DNA from 3 places in the Solibacillus sp. FSL K6-1523 genome. Region 3 is predicted to be linked to each of the others. Evidence: riboswitches for the same ligand, from Rfam matches in the RefSeq annotation. Region 3 holds a riboswitch; each other region holds the start of a gene.
What was found. A riboswitch is a leader RNA that binds a small molecule or an ion and turns the genes downstream of it on or off. The one in region 3 is predicted to bind lysine.

Region 1 (5,047 bases), 1.2 Mb from region 3:
TTCCATCATTATTATTATTCGTTGATGGCGAGTTAAAAGCAAAAACTGCTGGCTTCATGCCAAAAGAAGCGTTAATCGATTTCATTAACGACAACAAATAATTCAATTCAAAAAGTCGTATGCCTATAGCGGGTATACGGCTTTTTTTCTATTCAACTTCTTCTATTCAGATTTGCCCCAATACAAATCCTAATCTGTTTTAGAGAATGAAATAAAGTTTAGCTATCCAATATTTTTATTGAAATATGCGCCCGACAATAAAATATGTATTCAAAATCGCTAAAGGACAATTAATTAAGTTAACGCCGCCTCCCCGGTAGCGGCGCACTTTATACAGAAAGCTTCAGTAGGGGGAAATTTTATAAAGGCTGGCCTTGCACAAAGCACAAAGATGAGTCGTACAGATTTGTGCAACAAAGCTGTGCGCCTCATGTGCTTAGCCAGCCAAAATTAGCAAGTACTTTATGAGAAGCTTTATTAGGACACTTATATCATTAGGATAGATTCTTGGTTAAACATATATGGAAACGATTAAAGCACTAGCACTTACCTTTCAAATTCACCTGAACATAAGGTAAACTAAAAGGAAATGACGAAATTTTAAGGTGATGGAATGAATGCAAATATTAAGGCGAAACTAGAAATTTTGCCAGGTGATCCAGGTTGTTATTTGATGAAAGATCACCAAGGGACGATTATTTATGTTGGCAAGGCAAAATCATTAAAAAATCGGGTGCGATCGTATTTTACAAGTAGCCATGATGGAAAGACCGCCCGCCTAGTAAGTGAAATTGTAGACCTCGAATATATCGTGACTTCAAGCGATTTAGAGGCATTAATTTTAGAGCTAAATTTAATAAAGCTCCATGATCCAAAATATAATATTAAACTAACGGATGATAAAACATATCCGTATATTAAAATTACAAATGAAAAATATCCGCGCATTTTAACGACGCGCAAAATCAAAAAGGATAAAGCCAAATATTTCGGTCCGTATCCGAATTCATTCGCAGCAAACGAAACAAGAAAATTATTAGATCGATTGTACCCTTTGAGAAAATGTGCCATTATCCCGAAGCAGGTTTGCCTTTATTATCATTTAGGGCAATGTTTGGCACCATGTGTGAAGGAAATTGAGAGCGATGTATACCGTGAAATGATTGATGAGATTGCCAAGTTTTTAAATGGTGGTTATGAAGAAGTGAAGCAAGATTTAGAGCGAAAAATGTTGGATGCTGCTGAAAAGTTGGAATTTGAACGGGCAAAGGAATATCGAGACTTAATGGCGCATATCGAAAAGATTATGCAAAAGCAAAAAATGGTGACAGGTGATTTAAGCAATCGTGATGTATTCGGTTATGCTGTGGAAAAAGGCTGGATGTGTGTGCAAGTATTTTTTGTGCGACAAGGGAAGTTAATCGAACGGGATGTTTCCATTTTTCCGATTTACAATGAACCAGAAGAAGAGTTTTTAACATTTGTCGGACGTTTTTATGAGGAACCAAACCATATGCTACCAAAGGAAATTTTCATTCCTACACAAGTGGATGGTGTTTTATTAGAAAAGCTTTTGAATGTTAAAATTGTTATACCTAAAAAAGGTTCGAAAAAAGAATTAGTTGATCTAGCTACGAAAAATGCGGATATCGCCATTCATGAAAAGTTCCAGCTTATTGAGCGCCAAGAGGAACGAACGATTGGTGCGTGTGAGGCATTAGGTGAGGCAATGAATATTCCGATTCCGATGCGCATTGAGGCATTTGATAATAGTCATATGCACGGCGCGGACCCTGTTTCGGCGATGGTTGTTTTTGTTGATGGCAAGCCATTAAAAAAGGAATACCGTAAATATAAAACGAAGGAAGCCGCGAAACATGATGATTACGGTGCGATGCAAGAAGTCATTCGACGTCGATATACACGCGTTTTACGAGAAAATTTACCGCTTCCCGATCTCATTGTAATTGATGGGGGAAAAGGGCAAATGGAAGTGGCGCGTGAAGTCATTGAAGATGAGTTAGGTCTTTATATTCCGATTGCTGGACTCGCAAAGGATGATAAGCATAATACGTCCCAATTGTTATTCGGTGATCCAGTGGAGCCAATTCCACTAAAAAGAACGAGTGATGCGTTTTATTTATTGCAACGTATTCAAGACGAGGTACACCGTTTTGCTATTACATTTTTACGCCAACAGCGCCAGGCTAATACAATTGTTTCGGTGTTGGATGGCATTGAAGGGATTGGTCCGAAGCGTAAACAACAGCTCATGAAGCATTTCGGGTCGGTGAAAAAAATACGTGAAGCAACTGTTGCGCAGCTTATTGAAGCAGGCATATCAAAAAAACTTGCCGAAACGATTCAGCACCATTTTCAGGAACAGTCATTGAAAAACGAATCTTAGTATGCTAAAGTGAGATTTAATTCAATAATTTCAATCGATAGAGGCGCAGTATTCAAAAGTAAGATGCATGAGGAAGGACAATTCCGTTGAATGTATCCGAAAGGGTAAACTGCCGAAGTGAATTGTGTATTGTTCGCACAATTTGCTGGTTTTGCATTTAAGAGATGTAAAATTGTCAGAGCGCATGTTCTGGAGAGCTATCCAAAAAGCACATTTAATTTTATTATTTGTCTTGACGGCGACTTTCCATAAACGTGGAAGGTCGCTTTTTTACGTGGATGAAAGGCCTGAAACTTGTTTTTGATTGCTAATATAAAGGGGTTGCAAAAAAATGGGGAATAATTTAATGGTGCGCAAGGTTGCTTATGAAGCGGATGTCATTCGACTAACGATCGGCTATGATTTTTATGAAACGGCATCCATTGCAGAAGTATTTAGTATTTTAGCAGATAATCATATTAATGTGGATATGATTGTGCAGTCAGTAATGGATGGCGTCAAACCAATCGTGTCATTTACAATAGCGAAGGAGAAATTTGCTGAAAGCTTACGGATATTGGAGGCAAGTAAAGTCTCTTTAGGTTTTCAGTTTGCTGATTTCGAAGTAGGGTTAGCGAAAATTTCTATTACAGGATCGGGCATGGTTTTTGGTCCAGGCGTAGCGGCACGAATATTTGCGCGGTTAGGGAAGGGGCATATCCCTGTAAAAATGGTAAGTGCATCAGAAGTTAAAGTGTCGGTTATCGTGCCACAAGATGAAATGATGCAGGCGGCGAATATGTTGCATGATGAGTTTGCCTTGATTCATTAAAATTACCCATTTCTATAAAGGGTGGCATGAATCTGATATTAGTTGCCTCAATCAATAGGTTTTCTAACGATTGTTGAATAAATAAAAGCTTCAAGCTAGATTCCATAATAGCTTGAAGCTTTATAAATAGTAAGTAGTGGGGAACTTATTAACGAATGGGTTCTTTTAAATCCCATTTTAAAGTGAATTTAATACAGTTATGCTTTATGTTTTTTTCCTCGTAACATTCCGTTAAATAGCCGATATTTTTTTGTTTTTGTTCGGCTAAAAAACCGGCTTCTAATCGAAAGCAGCGCTGCTCAATATTCAGAGCTGCGGGATCTTCAGTAGTGAGTATGTAATGCACTTCATCTTTCAGTTCTTTTTCTAAAGTGAGTTGTCCCCAACCCGCTTCCACGAAAAATGAAGATGCTTCTTCCATTGAAAATAGTGGGAATTGACGAGCGACTTCTTTTCCTCCCCAATAAAGGACATCTGCTTCGTGTTTTCCTAAAATTGATGAAAGTAAATGATCACGAACAATTTCGTAGCCAAATGATGGAATCGTTTTCATTTTGTGCGGTTCCATAGAAAAAACCTCTTTCCTAAATTTTCTTGTAATTTAATCTGTTATATAGAAAGTGGAACTATAGTAGAATAATAGTGACTTTAAACAGCGTAATCCCGTCTTTAAAAGGGGGGTGAAATGTTCGATGTTATCTTGACGCTAGTATCTGTTGAGAGTACAATGGACATGTCATAATATTGTACCATGATGAGATGCGCAGTCAATAAACAACATTTACAAAATGGTGACTTTATAGATGCGAATTTCAAGTACTTAAGGGGGGTAACAATTTTGTCGAAAGATCGTGAATTTTTATGGCGCCGCTTACATTCGTTATTAGGTGTAGTTCCAGTAGGATTGTTCTTGGCGTTCCACTTGTCTTTGAACTTCACTGCAGTAGGCGGTGAAGAAACTTACAATAATGCAACAGGTATGATGGAATTAGTTCCGCATTCATTATTGTTAGCAATGGAATGGATTATTATCTATATTCCACTTATGTTCCACGCATTCTACGGAGTGTATATTGCATTTACTGCTACGAACAACGTAAAACGCTTCAGCACATTCCGTAACTGGATGTTCGCATTACAACGCTTTACTGGTATATTCCTTGTAATCTTCATTGCATGGCATATTTTCCAAACACGTGTTCAAAAAGCGTTCGGTACAGAAGTTAACTTTGATATGATGGCTGAAATCGTGGCGAATCCATTTATGTTAGGATTCTACATCGTGGGTATCTTATCTGCAACTTTCCACTTAGCGAACGGCTTATGGTCATTCCTAGTAAGCTGGGGTATTACGCAATCTAAAAAGTCTCAACAAATCGCAACTTATATTACATTATTAGTATTTGTAATTTTAAGTATTATGGGTGTTGCGGCAATCTTAGCATTCGTTTAATTTTTCAAACTGTAACACTGATACAAGGTAAGAAATTGATGATGAATGATTTGTGAGTAAAGGTAATTAGCAATTATATGAGGAGTGAGAAATAATCATGGCGAAAAGTAAAATCATCGTCGTTGGCGGCGGTCTGGCAGGCTTAATGGCTACGATTAAAGCGGCTGAAGAAGGTACAGCAGTTGAATTATTCTCGTTAGTTCCTGTTAAACGTTCACACTCTGTATGTGCACAAGGCGGAATTAACGGAGCAGTTAATACAAAAGGTGAAGGGGATTCTCCATGGATCCACTTTGACGATACAGTATACGGTGGAGATTTCTTAGCGAATCAACCACCAGTTAAGGGTATGTGTGATGCAGCCCCTGGTATTATT
Region 2 (5,047 bases), 1.7 Mb from region 3:
ATAAATCTAAAATAAAAGAATTATTCTTATTATTCGGAAATTTGGTGTTTTCCATACAAATAGATAGTTCAATGTTCGGATTTCGCTTTAATTTTCTAGAAATTCGCGGATTTTGTTTTTAAAATCTCCAAACTTTAAACCGTCTTTTCCGAAATAAGACATGCTACGTGTTGCGAAAATATACACCTTTTTGCCGTTTTGATCAAGCATTTCTGCAAATGGTCCTTCTACTTCTAATTGCTGCACTTTTGTTATTGTAGAATTATAAATTACTAAACGTTCGGCATACATCTCTTTAAATTGATTCAATGCAGCTGTCCCTTGAAGAATAATAATTTCTGGTTGAAACTCATTGAATACTTCGTCAAAAATAACTTGCCCGCGTGCAAAGGCTTGTGGATTTTCTTTTTTTACTTTCTTTAATTCATCGGCAGTTTCCACTTGGAATGCATTCAAAGAAGTATAAACAGTCGTTTCATTGAATTCCTTTTGTAGCCATTTCGCAAAATGTAAAGATCCTTTAAATTCACGCGGCGCATCATGTATGTCACGATCATATAAGTCTTCCAGTAAGTCTTGATTTAGTAATGCATCTGCAAATGATTTCTCATCACCTTGCTCCACCATAAAAAATGGTATCGCATTTGATCCGACTAAAAAAACACGTGATTTATAAGGATTTCCATCCATTATAAATGGGCGGTATCGGACTTCATTTTTTTCTACATCCATTAGCCAATTGTAAATCTTTTTATAAAACCCTTTTGAAACTGTCACCTTTCATCACTTCCTTCAATTTCCTTTATCATTAATAGCGAGTGATATCGCTATGTTTCGTTCCTTCATTATATTCTAATCATACCATCTCAATATAACTTTTGGCACAAACAGAATAAAAAAAGCAAAACCTCAAATAAATGAGATTTTGCTTCTGATTTAGTACTTATTTGTTAAATCGCAATCCATTAATGGCACGACTTTCGTTTTATGTTTCCATTTATAACCTACCCACAGTGCTACGAATAAAGGGATGCCAATATATGATACTAAAACGCCATACCAGTCAATTGTGCCCCCCATGAACGCCATGTAGTTTTGTCCTAAAATAACAAGCGTACATAGTGCAAATGCGAATAATGGACCAAATGGGAAGAATTTAGATACATATGGTAAATCACTTAGTGAACGCCCTTGCGCAACATACGCTCGGCGGAATCGGTAATGACTTATCGCAATTCCTAGCCATGCAATAAATCCGGATAGCCCTGATGCGTTTAATAACCAAATATAAACGACACCATCACCGAAGAATGAAGCTAAAAATGATACACAACCTACAGCCATTGTTGCGATTAACGCGTATACTGGGATGCCGCGCGTATTCACTTTCGCAAAAAACTTTGGTGCTTTGCCATCGACTGCTAATTGGAATAACATACGGCTTGCTGCATATAAACCTGAGTTTCCGGCAGATAGCATCGCTGTTAAAATAATTGCATTCATCACAGAAGCCGCGAATGCAAAGCCTAAGTTTTCAAATACTAATGTAAACGGACTTGTTGCAATATCTTCTGATAGTAAACGTGAATCTGTGTACGGAATTAACAAACCAATTGCACCAATTGCAAAAATATAAAACAGTAAAATACGCCAGAATACCGAACGCACTGCCTTTGGAATATTTTTTCCTGGGTCGTCTGTTTCACCAGCAGTTACTCCGAGCATCTCCGTCCCTTGGAACGAGAAACCTGCTGCTAAGAAAATACCGAACATTGCTAGGAATCCGCCATTAAACGGTGCATCTCCAACAAAGAAGTTTTTGAAGCCTACTGGATCATTGCCACCTAAAATCCCAAAAATCATAAGGAAGCTGACAATAATGAATACAATCACTGTTACAACTTTAATCATCGCAAACCAATATTCACTTTCACCGTACGCTTTAACCGAAAGTAAGTTAAACGATAAAACAACAACAATAAATAAAATTGTCCATGTAAACGACGAACTATTTGGGAACCAATATTTCATAATTAACGATACCGCTGCAATTTCAGCTGCAATCGTAATGGCCCAGTTGTACCAGTAGTTCCAGCCTAGTGCAAAGCCTAGTGCTGGGTCGACAAATTTCGTTGCGTACGTACTGAACGAACCGGATGTAGGCATATACGCCGCCATTTCCCCTAAGCTCGTCATTAAGAAGTACACCATCACACCGATTAACGCGTAAGCAAGCAATGCCCCACCTGGACCTGCTTGTGCGATTGCTCCACCCGATGCTAGGAAAAGTCCTGTTCCAATTGTTCCACCTAAAGAAATCATCGTAATGTGGCGACTTTTCAGGCTTCTTTTTAATTGATTTTTATTACCAAGTTGATCGATTTTTATTTCACTCATGGAAAATTCTCCTTTTTATTTCATTTGCATCGTGTTAAATCTCATCATACTTATAGTTTGGACAACCTTTTAATCAATTACGCCTCGGCGTAATTGCGTCCAAAGTTAAATGAAGATAAAAAACCGCCACAAGTTTTTGTGACGGTTTTATTTAACACCAGACAAACTTGAAAGATAGCTCAACACACGCTTACACATGTGACAGTTCTGTTCCTTTCGGAGACAGCCCCAGCGTCATTTTTTGAGAATTGAAATGACACTTCGGCAATCATTCCTTTCATATAGTTTCACCGATTTTCTCAATCTCCGCTATACTATTCTTAATGCTTGCGACCTCTACCTCACTTTGACATGAGGTAATGTAATATTTAATTTCAATAATGGTTCAAATTCTAGCATACCAATTTTTTGATAGCAACCGATTTGAATTATTCTATTTTTTAGGATAATTCGAACAATTATTAACATCTGATATAATAGTTCTTATTTAAAAAAGGGGCGTGGAAAATGGATTCCAAACTAGTTACATACACAAGCAAAAACTTATCATCCAATAAATCCATTTGGCTATTTACATTGGCGATTATTTTATTTGCGACAACACTTCGAACACCTTTAACGGTTGTTGGACCGATCATATCTTTTATACGAGATGGACTTGGTATTTCTAACGTCCTAGCTGGCTTTTTAACGACAATTCCTTTGCTTGCTTTTGCGGTTATATCGCCGTTTGCAGCACGTATCGCTAGAAAATTAGGCATGGAATGGACACTGTTTTATTCGGTTATCATTTTATGTGCAGGTATTTTGCTCCGTTCAGTTGGTTCGACTGCATTACTGATTTTAGGGACAATTTTGATTGGGGTTGCGATCGCTTTCGGAAACGTACTCATCCCTAGTTATTTCAAGCTAAAATTCCCACTTCATATTGGATTATTAACGGGAATTTATTCTGTTTCGATGAACATTTCTGCCGGACTTGCAGCAGGAATTAGCTACCCAATCGCATCGAATTATGGCTGGCAATTGGCACTAGGTTTTTCACTTATTTTAGGCATATTAACTTTAGTATTTTGGTTGCCTTTATTGAAGGATAAAAAAGTAGAGATGAACTTTGCAAGCTCTAACGCACCGAAAAAGAAAATGTGGAAATCCCCTCTTGCATGGGCAATTGCCGCAACGATGGGCTTACAATCATTCATTTTCTATAGCTCAAGCGCTTGGCTACCGGATATCTTTATAAGTCAAGGGATGGCTGCACAAGATGCTGGTTGGATGGGCTCTATTATGCAACTTGCGCAAATTCCACTCACATTTATCATTCCGATTATTGCCGGAAAACTTTCATCACAACGTCCAATCGTGCTTTTCTTTACGTTGTGTTATGTCATCGGGTTTACGGGTGTATTTATGGAATGGACAAGCTTAGCTGTTTTATGGATGGTGTTTTTAGGTTTTGCAGGCGGTTCTTCATTTGGACTTGTCCTTATGTTTTTCACATTACGTACAGAAACTGCCTTCGAAGCGGCAGACTTATCGGGCTTTGCACAGTCTGTCGGCTATTTGGTTGCAGCAATTGGACCTGTTTTATTCGGCTTTGTTCATGATGCGACGAATAGTTGGACAATCCCGATTTTGTTATTTTTAATCACATCCGCATTGTTATTTATCGTTGCCTTTATAAGTGCGAAAAAACAATTCGTCTAATGCAAACGTATGTACCCATTTGTGATATACTTTAGTTACGAAGAACATTGTAACTTAAAGGAGTACATAGAAATTGAGGAAACGAAATCGACGAAGAAAGAAAAAAATGCCTAATTTCACATTGGTCATGATCGTCCTAGCAGGTGCAGCCGGCTGGTATTTTAACGAAACATTACAAGGTGTCGGCATGGGGATTGTTCTTTACTTTGTATTATTAATCGCGTTTAAAATTTGGTGGAAATCTCGCAAAACAGCAAAACTACGTAAATCCGGTATTCGTGAAGTTGATGTGATGAGCGGGCAGGACTTCGAACGCTTTTTAGGTGAGCTATTTAAACGCCGCGGCTTTAAAGTGCGCTACACAGCAACAAGTGGTGATTACGGTGCTGACCTTATTTTAAAGGATGGCGAAGATGTTATTGCTGTACAGGCAAAGCGCTATTCTAGTTCTGTAGGTGTAAAAGCGGTTCAAGAAATTATCGGCGCGGTCAAAATGTATGATGCGACTGAAGCTTGGGTCGTGACGAATAGTCATTTTACAAAGCAGGCAAAAAAACTGGCTGATATTAATGATGTTTATTTAATTGATCGTGATGAATTGATTGATATTATTTTGAATAAATAACGACGTATTTCACCCTCATTCCATGCCAAATGAATGAGGGTGATTTTTATTTATAAGGTAGCGGCTGATAAAAATAATTCGGCTTCTTCGTTTTATTCAAAATCGGTTGATGATAAATAGACGTCGTTGCAGGTGACAGTGGTGGAATGAGCCACGTCCAGTTCCCCGTTATTTCACGCTGTTCTTTTTGCTCCTGCTTTTGAAACAATTCAAACTGTTGTGCCGCGGTATGATGATCAACAATACTGACACCTGCTTTTTTATAGGAATGCAACACTGCGATATTTAATTCGACAAGTGCACGGTCCTTCCAAAGTG
Region 3 (5,047 bases):
ATTCACCATATTGATGGTGTAAAAGCGTCATTCACAGTATATAATTCACCACTTACTGAACCAGGTGTTGTTGGTTATGAATATGGGTATAACTTAGAAAATGAAAATGTATTATCGATTTGGGAAGCACAATTCGGTGACTTCGCTAACATGGCGCAAGTAATGTTCGATAACTTCATTTCAAGTGCACGCTCTAAATGGGGCCAAAAATCAGGCTTTGTAATCCTTTTACCACATGGTTATGAAGGTCAAGGTCCTGAGCACTCATCTAGCCGTATGGAACGTTTCTTACAATTATCAGCTGAAAATAACTGGTTCGTAGCAAACTGTTCAAATGCAACTAACTACTACCACTTATTACGTCGTCAAGCTGGTTTACTTGGCACAGAAGGTGTACGTCCATTAGTAGTCGTTTCACCTAAATCATTATTACGTCACCCATTAGCAGCAGCTAGTGCGGAACAACTTGCAACAGGTCGCTTCCAAGAAGTAATTGAGCAAGAAGGCTTAGGCAAAAACGTAGCAGCAGTAGAAAAAGTAGTACTTGGTACAGGTAAAGTGATGATTGACTTAGCAGAACGTGTGAAAGACGGTGAAGGTTTCGACCACTTACACATCGTACGTGTTGAGCAAATCTACCCATTCCCAGCACAACAAGTTACGGACATTATTGCGCGCTTCCCGAACGTAAAAGAAATAGTTTGGGTACAAGAAGAGCCGAAAAACCAAGGTTCTTGGACGTATGTTCTTGAAACATTATATGATATAGCTGCTGGTAAAAAGGTAAGCTATGTAGGACGTCCAGCTATGAGCTCGACTTCTGAAGGAGACGGCGATTCACATAAAGCTGCTCAAACTAAATTAATTACAGAAGCTTTAGATAAATAATCGATTAATGAAAATAAAAAAAGGCTGCTTGTATAGCAAGCAGCCACCCTATACAAATTTGCGTAGGGTTTATTAAAGGAGGATATTAAAGTGGCTGAAATTAAAGTCCCTGAATTAGCAGAATCAATTACAGAAGGTACAATTGCACAATGGGTGAAACAAGTTGGAGATCGCGTAGAAAAAGGCGAATTCATCGTAGAATTAGAAACAGATAAAGTAAACGCTGAAATCATTTCTGAAGAAGCGGGTGTATTAACTCAAATTTTAGCTCCAGAAGGCGATACAGTTCTTGTAGGTCAAGTAATCGCAGTAGTTGAAGCGGGTGAAGGCGCAGCACCAGCTCCGGCAGCACCAGTTCAAGAAGCGGCACCTGCAGCTCCAGCGGCTCCGGTTGCAGCAGCACCTGTAGCACCAGCTCCAATCGTAGAAGAGTCTAATGATCGTGTAATTGCTTCTCCAGCAGCACGTAAATTAGCGCGTGAAAAAGGAATTGACTTAGCGGCAATCTCTCCAGTAGATCCACAAGGTCGTGTTCGCGTACAAGACGTGTCAGCTCATGGTACAGCACCAGTAGCTCAAGCGGCAGTAGCAGCAGTAGCAGCAAATGGTCCAATGGTATTCACTCCAGCAGGCGATTCTGATCGTGTAACTGTTGAAAAAATGTCTCGTCGTCGTCAAACGATTGCAAAACGTTTATTAGAAGTGAAACAATCAACGGCAATGTTAACAACATTTAACGAAATTGACATGACAAACATCATGGCATTACGTAAACGTAAACAAGAGCAATTCGTAAAAGATAATGACATCAAATTAGGTTTCATGTCATTCTTCACGAAAGCTGTTGTTGCAGCGCTTAAAAAATATCCATACGTGAACGCACAAATTAGCGGTGACGAACTGCACTTAAACAACTTCTTTGATATCGGTATTGCTGTATCAACTGAAGAAGGTTTAGTAGTACCTGTAGTGCGTGATGCAAACAGCAAAAACTTCGCTGAGATCGAGAAAAGCATTGGCGAATTAGCTGGTAAAGCACGCGATAAAAAATTAGGCTTAAACGACATGGCTGGTGGTTCTTTCACAATCACTAACGGTGGTGTATTCGGTTCATTAATGTCTACACCAATCATGAACGGTACACAAGCTGGTATTTTAGGTATGCACTCAATCGTTAACCGTCCAGTAGCGATTAACGGTGAAGTTCAAATCCGTCCAATGATGTACGTGGCATTATCTTATGACCACCGTATTATCGATGGTAAAGATTCTGTTGGCTTCTTAAAAACAGTAAAAGAAATGATCGAAAACCCAGAAGATTTATTATTAAACTCTTAATTATTACTATGAAAACGGGCATATCTCCAGTAGGGGATATGCTCGTTTTTTTCTATGTAATTATAACTATCAGAAAAGTATATGTTGACAGAAAGTAATGAATTATAGTATTATTTATACATTAAACAATTTAACTTAATTCAGCAGAAGTCCCCTACTATAAGTGGAGGATGAATGCGAAATAGGCAAATTTATTCAGTGGGGGTCCAAAACCTGGCTGAATAAAGTTAAGCCCCGGCGGATGTCACAGATTTTTAAGGGAAGTTTTTCGAGTGGACTCGAAAAAATCTGGACGCAATTACGCCAGGGCGTAATTTAATAATAACCTCACAGTCATGTGAGGTAGAGGCGCGGTATTTATTAGTTTTTCATGGAGCTTTGAGCATGCAACGAGATGAGAAAGAAGGAACTACCGCCGAAGTTTAAAAAGAGCTCTTTCTTTTTATGCTGGGTTTGCAGTGAATAATTGCAAGACTGTCTCGATTATCACTATGGTAATCGAGTTGAGCTATCTCTATATGGGATTGTAGGGGATTTGAGCTATTTATAAATATAGCGACCTAAGATCTTCTTTTAGGTCGTTTTTTTATTCGTTAAAAGCTCAAAAATATGAAGTTAATAGGGGAGAATGACTATGAAAAAGAAACTAGTATTATTGTTTGCAGTAATGATGACAATGCTTGTATTAGCAGCATGTGGCGCAGACAAAGAAGAAGGAACTGGAAGTGAAACAGAAGGAGATACAACAAAAAAAGTATTAAAAGTCGGGATGGAAGCAGCTTATGCACCATTTAACTGGACTCAAAACGATGATTCTTTTGGCGCAGTGGCAATACCAGGTTCGAAAGAGTTTGCAGGCGGGTACGATGTTGAGTTCGCAAAACGTATCGCTGAAGGTTTAAATATGGAATTAAAAATTGTAAAAACAGATTGGGACGGGTTAGTACCATCATTACAATCAGGTGCCATTGATTTAGTAATTGCGGGTATGTCACCAGTAGAGGAACGTAAAAAAGTAATTGATTTTACTGATAGCTACTATACAAGTGATTATGTACTTGTTGTGAAAGAAGATGGACCTTACGCTAACGCAAAATCAATCCATGACTTTGCAGGTGCAAAAGTGACAGGGCAACAAGGGACAACACATTATGATGTAATCGACCAAATGGACGGTGCTAAAAAGCAAGTAGCAGCTACGGACTTTGGTGCGATGCGTGTACAATTAATGTCAGGTGCGATTGATGCATATGTTTCGGAGCGTCCGGAAGGGATTACTGCTGAATTAGCGATGGATAACATTAAATACATCGTTCCAGAGCCAAACTTTGAAGCAGATCCAGCGGCAACGGCTATTGCAGTCGGTTTAAAAAAGGGCTCGGCTTTAACAGAAGAAATTAACAAAGTGTTAGCTGAAATTTCGGAAGAAGAGCGTCAGAAATTAATGGAAGACGCAATTGCAAATCAACCAGCAGCACAATAAGAGTTGCGAATAGAAAGGTTGTCTTGCCGGCAAACGGAAGGCAACCTTTTTCAATTTATATGAACATCTAAAAGAAAAGCTGCTTTCCGGGTAATGCATATGTATCCGCTTGTGGATATATATGTATGAGTAACGACAGCAAATGATATTGGGGGAGAGCAAGATGGCATTTTTAGATTCAACTTGGACATTGTTCATCAGTAACTGGGAAGTGTTTTTACGCGGAGCCTACACAGCGCTTATTTTAGCGGTTATCGGAACAATATTTGGTGTCCTTATTGGTTTTTTCATTGGTATTATGCATACGATTCCACAACGAAAAAAATCAGCAAAAACATATTTATTAAAACTCATTAATTTTATATTAACAGCCTATGTTGAAATTTTCCGTGGCACACCAATGATGGTACAAGCGATGGTTGTCTTTTATGGTTTAGTCTATTTAGGCATTGATATTGACCGCTTTTTAGCAGCTAGCATTGTTATTAGTTTAAATACCGGTGCATACATGTCGGAATACGTGCGTGGTGGCATTGTATCGGTTGATAAAGGTCAATTTGAAGCAGCGCAAGCTATTGGTATGAATCATCTACAAACAATGGTTCATATTGTATTACCACAAGTCGCACGAAATATTTTACCAGCAACAGGAAACCAACTTGTTATGAATATTAAAGATTCATCTGTGCTAAGCGTTATTTCAGTAGTGGAGCTATTCTTTACAGCCAACTCAGTTGCAGGAAGTAATTATAAATACATTGAAGCATTCTTCATTGCGACCGTACTGTACTTTACTATGACCTTTACTGTGACACGTTTCTTATTACGATTTGAAAAGAAAATGGATGGTCCAGAGGCTTTTAAAGTAGAGCTCATTACAGGAAGCAAGTTAGAAAAGGAAGGTGAATAATACAATGACAGCAGTGATTGAAATTCAACATCTAAACAAAAAATTCGGCGATCATGAAGTATTAAAAGATGTCAATTTCCAAGTAAATAAAGGGGAAGTTGTCACGCTAATTGGTTCTTCAGGTTCGGGTAAATCCACGCTACTCCGTTGTATTAACTTACTTGAAATGCCAACAGCTGGTGAAATTATTTATAATAATAAAACGATATTAGCGGAAAATCATGACATTGAAAAATACCGTACACATCTGGGCATGGTGTTTCAGTCCTTCAACTTATTCAATAATTTAAATGTGCTTGGCAACTGTGTTGTCGGCCAGCAAAAGGTGTTAAAACGCACGAAAGAACAAGCAGAAGCGAATGCGATGAAATATCTTGAACTTGTTGGGATGAGCGCTTACAAAAACGCAAAACCTCGCCAATTATCTG

Region 1: it holds a riboswitch for lysine, as region 3 does, so the genes downstream of both, MHI10_RS15345 (ACT domain-containing protein) here and MHI10_RS09510 (transporter substrate-binding domain-containing protein) in region 3, are expected to answer to the same signal.
Region 2: it holds a riboswitch for lysine, as region 3 does, so the genes downstream of both, MHI10_RS01715 (amino acid permease) here and MHI10_RS09510 (transporter substrate-binding domain-containing protein) in region 3, are expected to answer to the same signal.

Annotation. Positions count from the first base shown of each region.
Region 1 is NZ_JBBOSU010000001.1:3,177,468-3,182,514, reverse strand. Features, by position in the region: gene trxA (thioredoxin) at 1-101, shown strand, start outside; gene uvrC (excinuclease ABC subunit UvrC) at 614-2,407, shown strand; lysine riboswitch at 2,438-2,615, shown strand; gene MHI10_RS15345 (ACT domain-containing protein) at 2,739-3,218, shown strand; gene MHI10_RS15340 (YslB family protein) at 3,367-3,786, opposite strand; gene MHI10_RS15335 (succinate dehydrogenase cytochrome b558 subunit) at 4,057-4,671, shown strand; gene sdhA (succinate dehydrogenase flavoprotein subunit) at 4,769-5,047, shown strand, end outside.
Region 2 is NZ_JBBOSU010000001.1:345,996-351,042, reverse strand. Features, by position in the region: gene MHI10_RS01720 (RNA 2'-phosphotransferase) at 88-777, opposite strand; gene MHI10_RS01715 (amino acid permease) at 937-2,397, opposite strand; lysine riboswitch at 2,565-2,744, opposite strand; gene MHI10_RS01710 (CynX/NimT family MFS transporter) at 2,905-4,104, shown strand; gene MHI10_RS01705 (restriction endonuclease) at 4,178-4,729, shown strand; gene MHI10_RS01700 (nitric oxide synthase oxygenase) at 4,776-5,047, opposite strand, start outside.
Region 3 is NZ_JBBOSU010000001.1:2,006,010-2,011,056, forward strand. Features, by position in the region: gene MHI10_RS09500 (2-oxoglutarate dehydrogenase E1 component) at 1-888, shown strand, start outside; gene odhB (2-oxoglutarate dehydrogenase complex dihydrolipoyllysine-residue succinyltransferase) at 979-2,226, shown strand; lysine riboswitch at 2,562-2,745, shown strand; gene MHI10_RS09510 (transporter substrate-binding domain-containing protein) at 2,861-3,709, shown strand; gene MHI10_RS09515 (amino acid ABC transporter permease) at 3,873-4,619, shown strand; gene MHI10_RS09520 (amino acid ABC transporter ATP-binding protein) at 4,624-5,047, shown strand, end outside.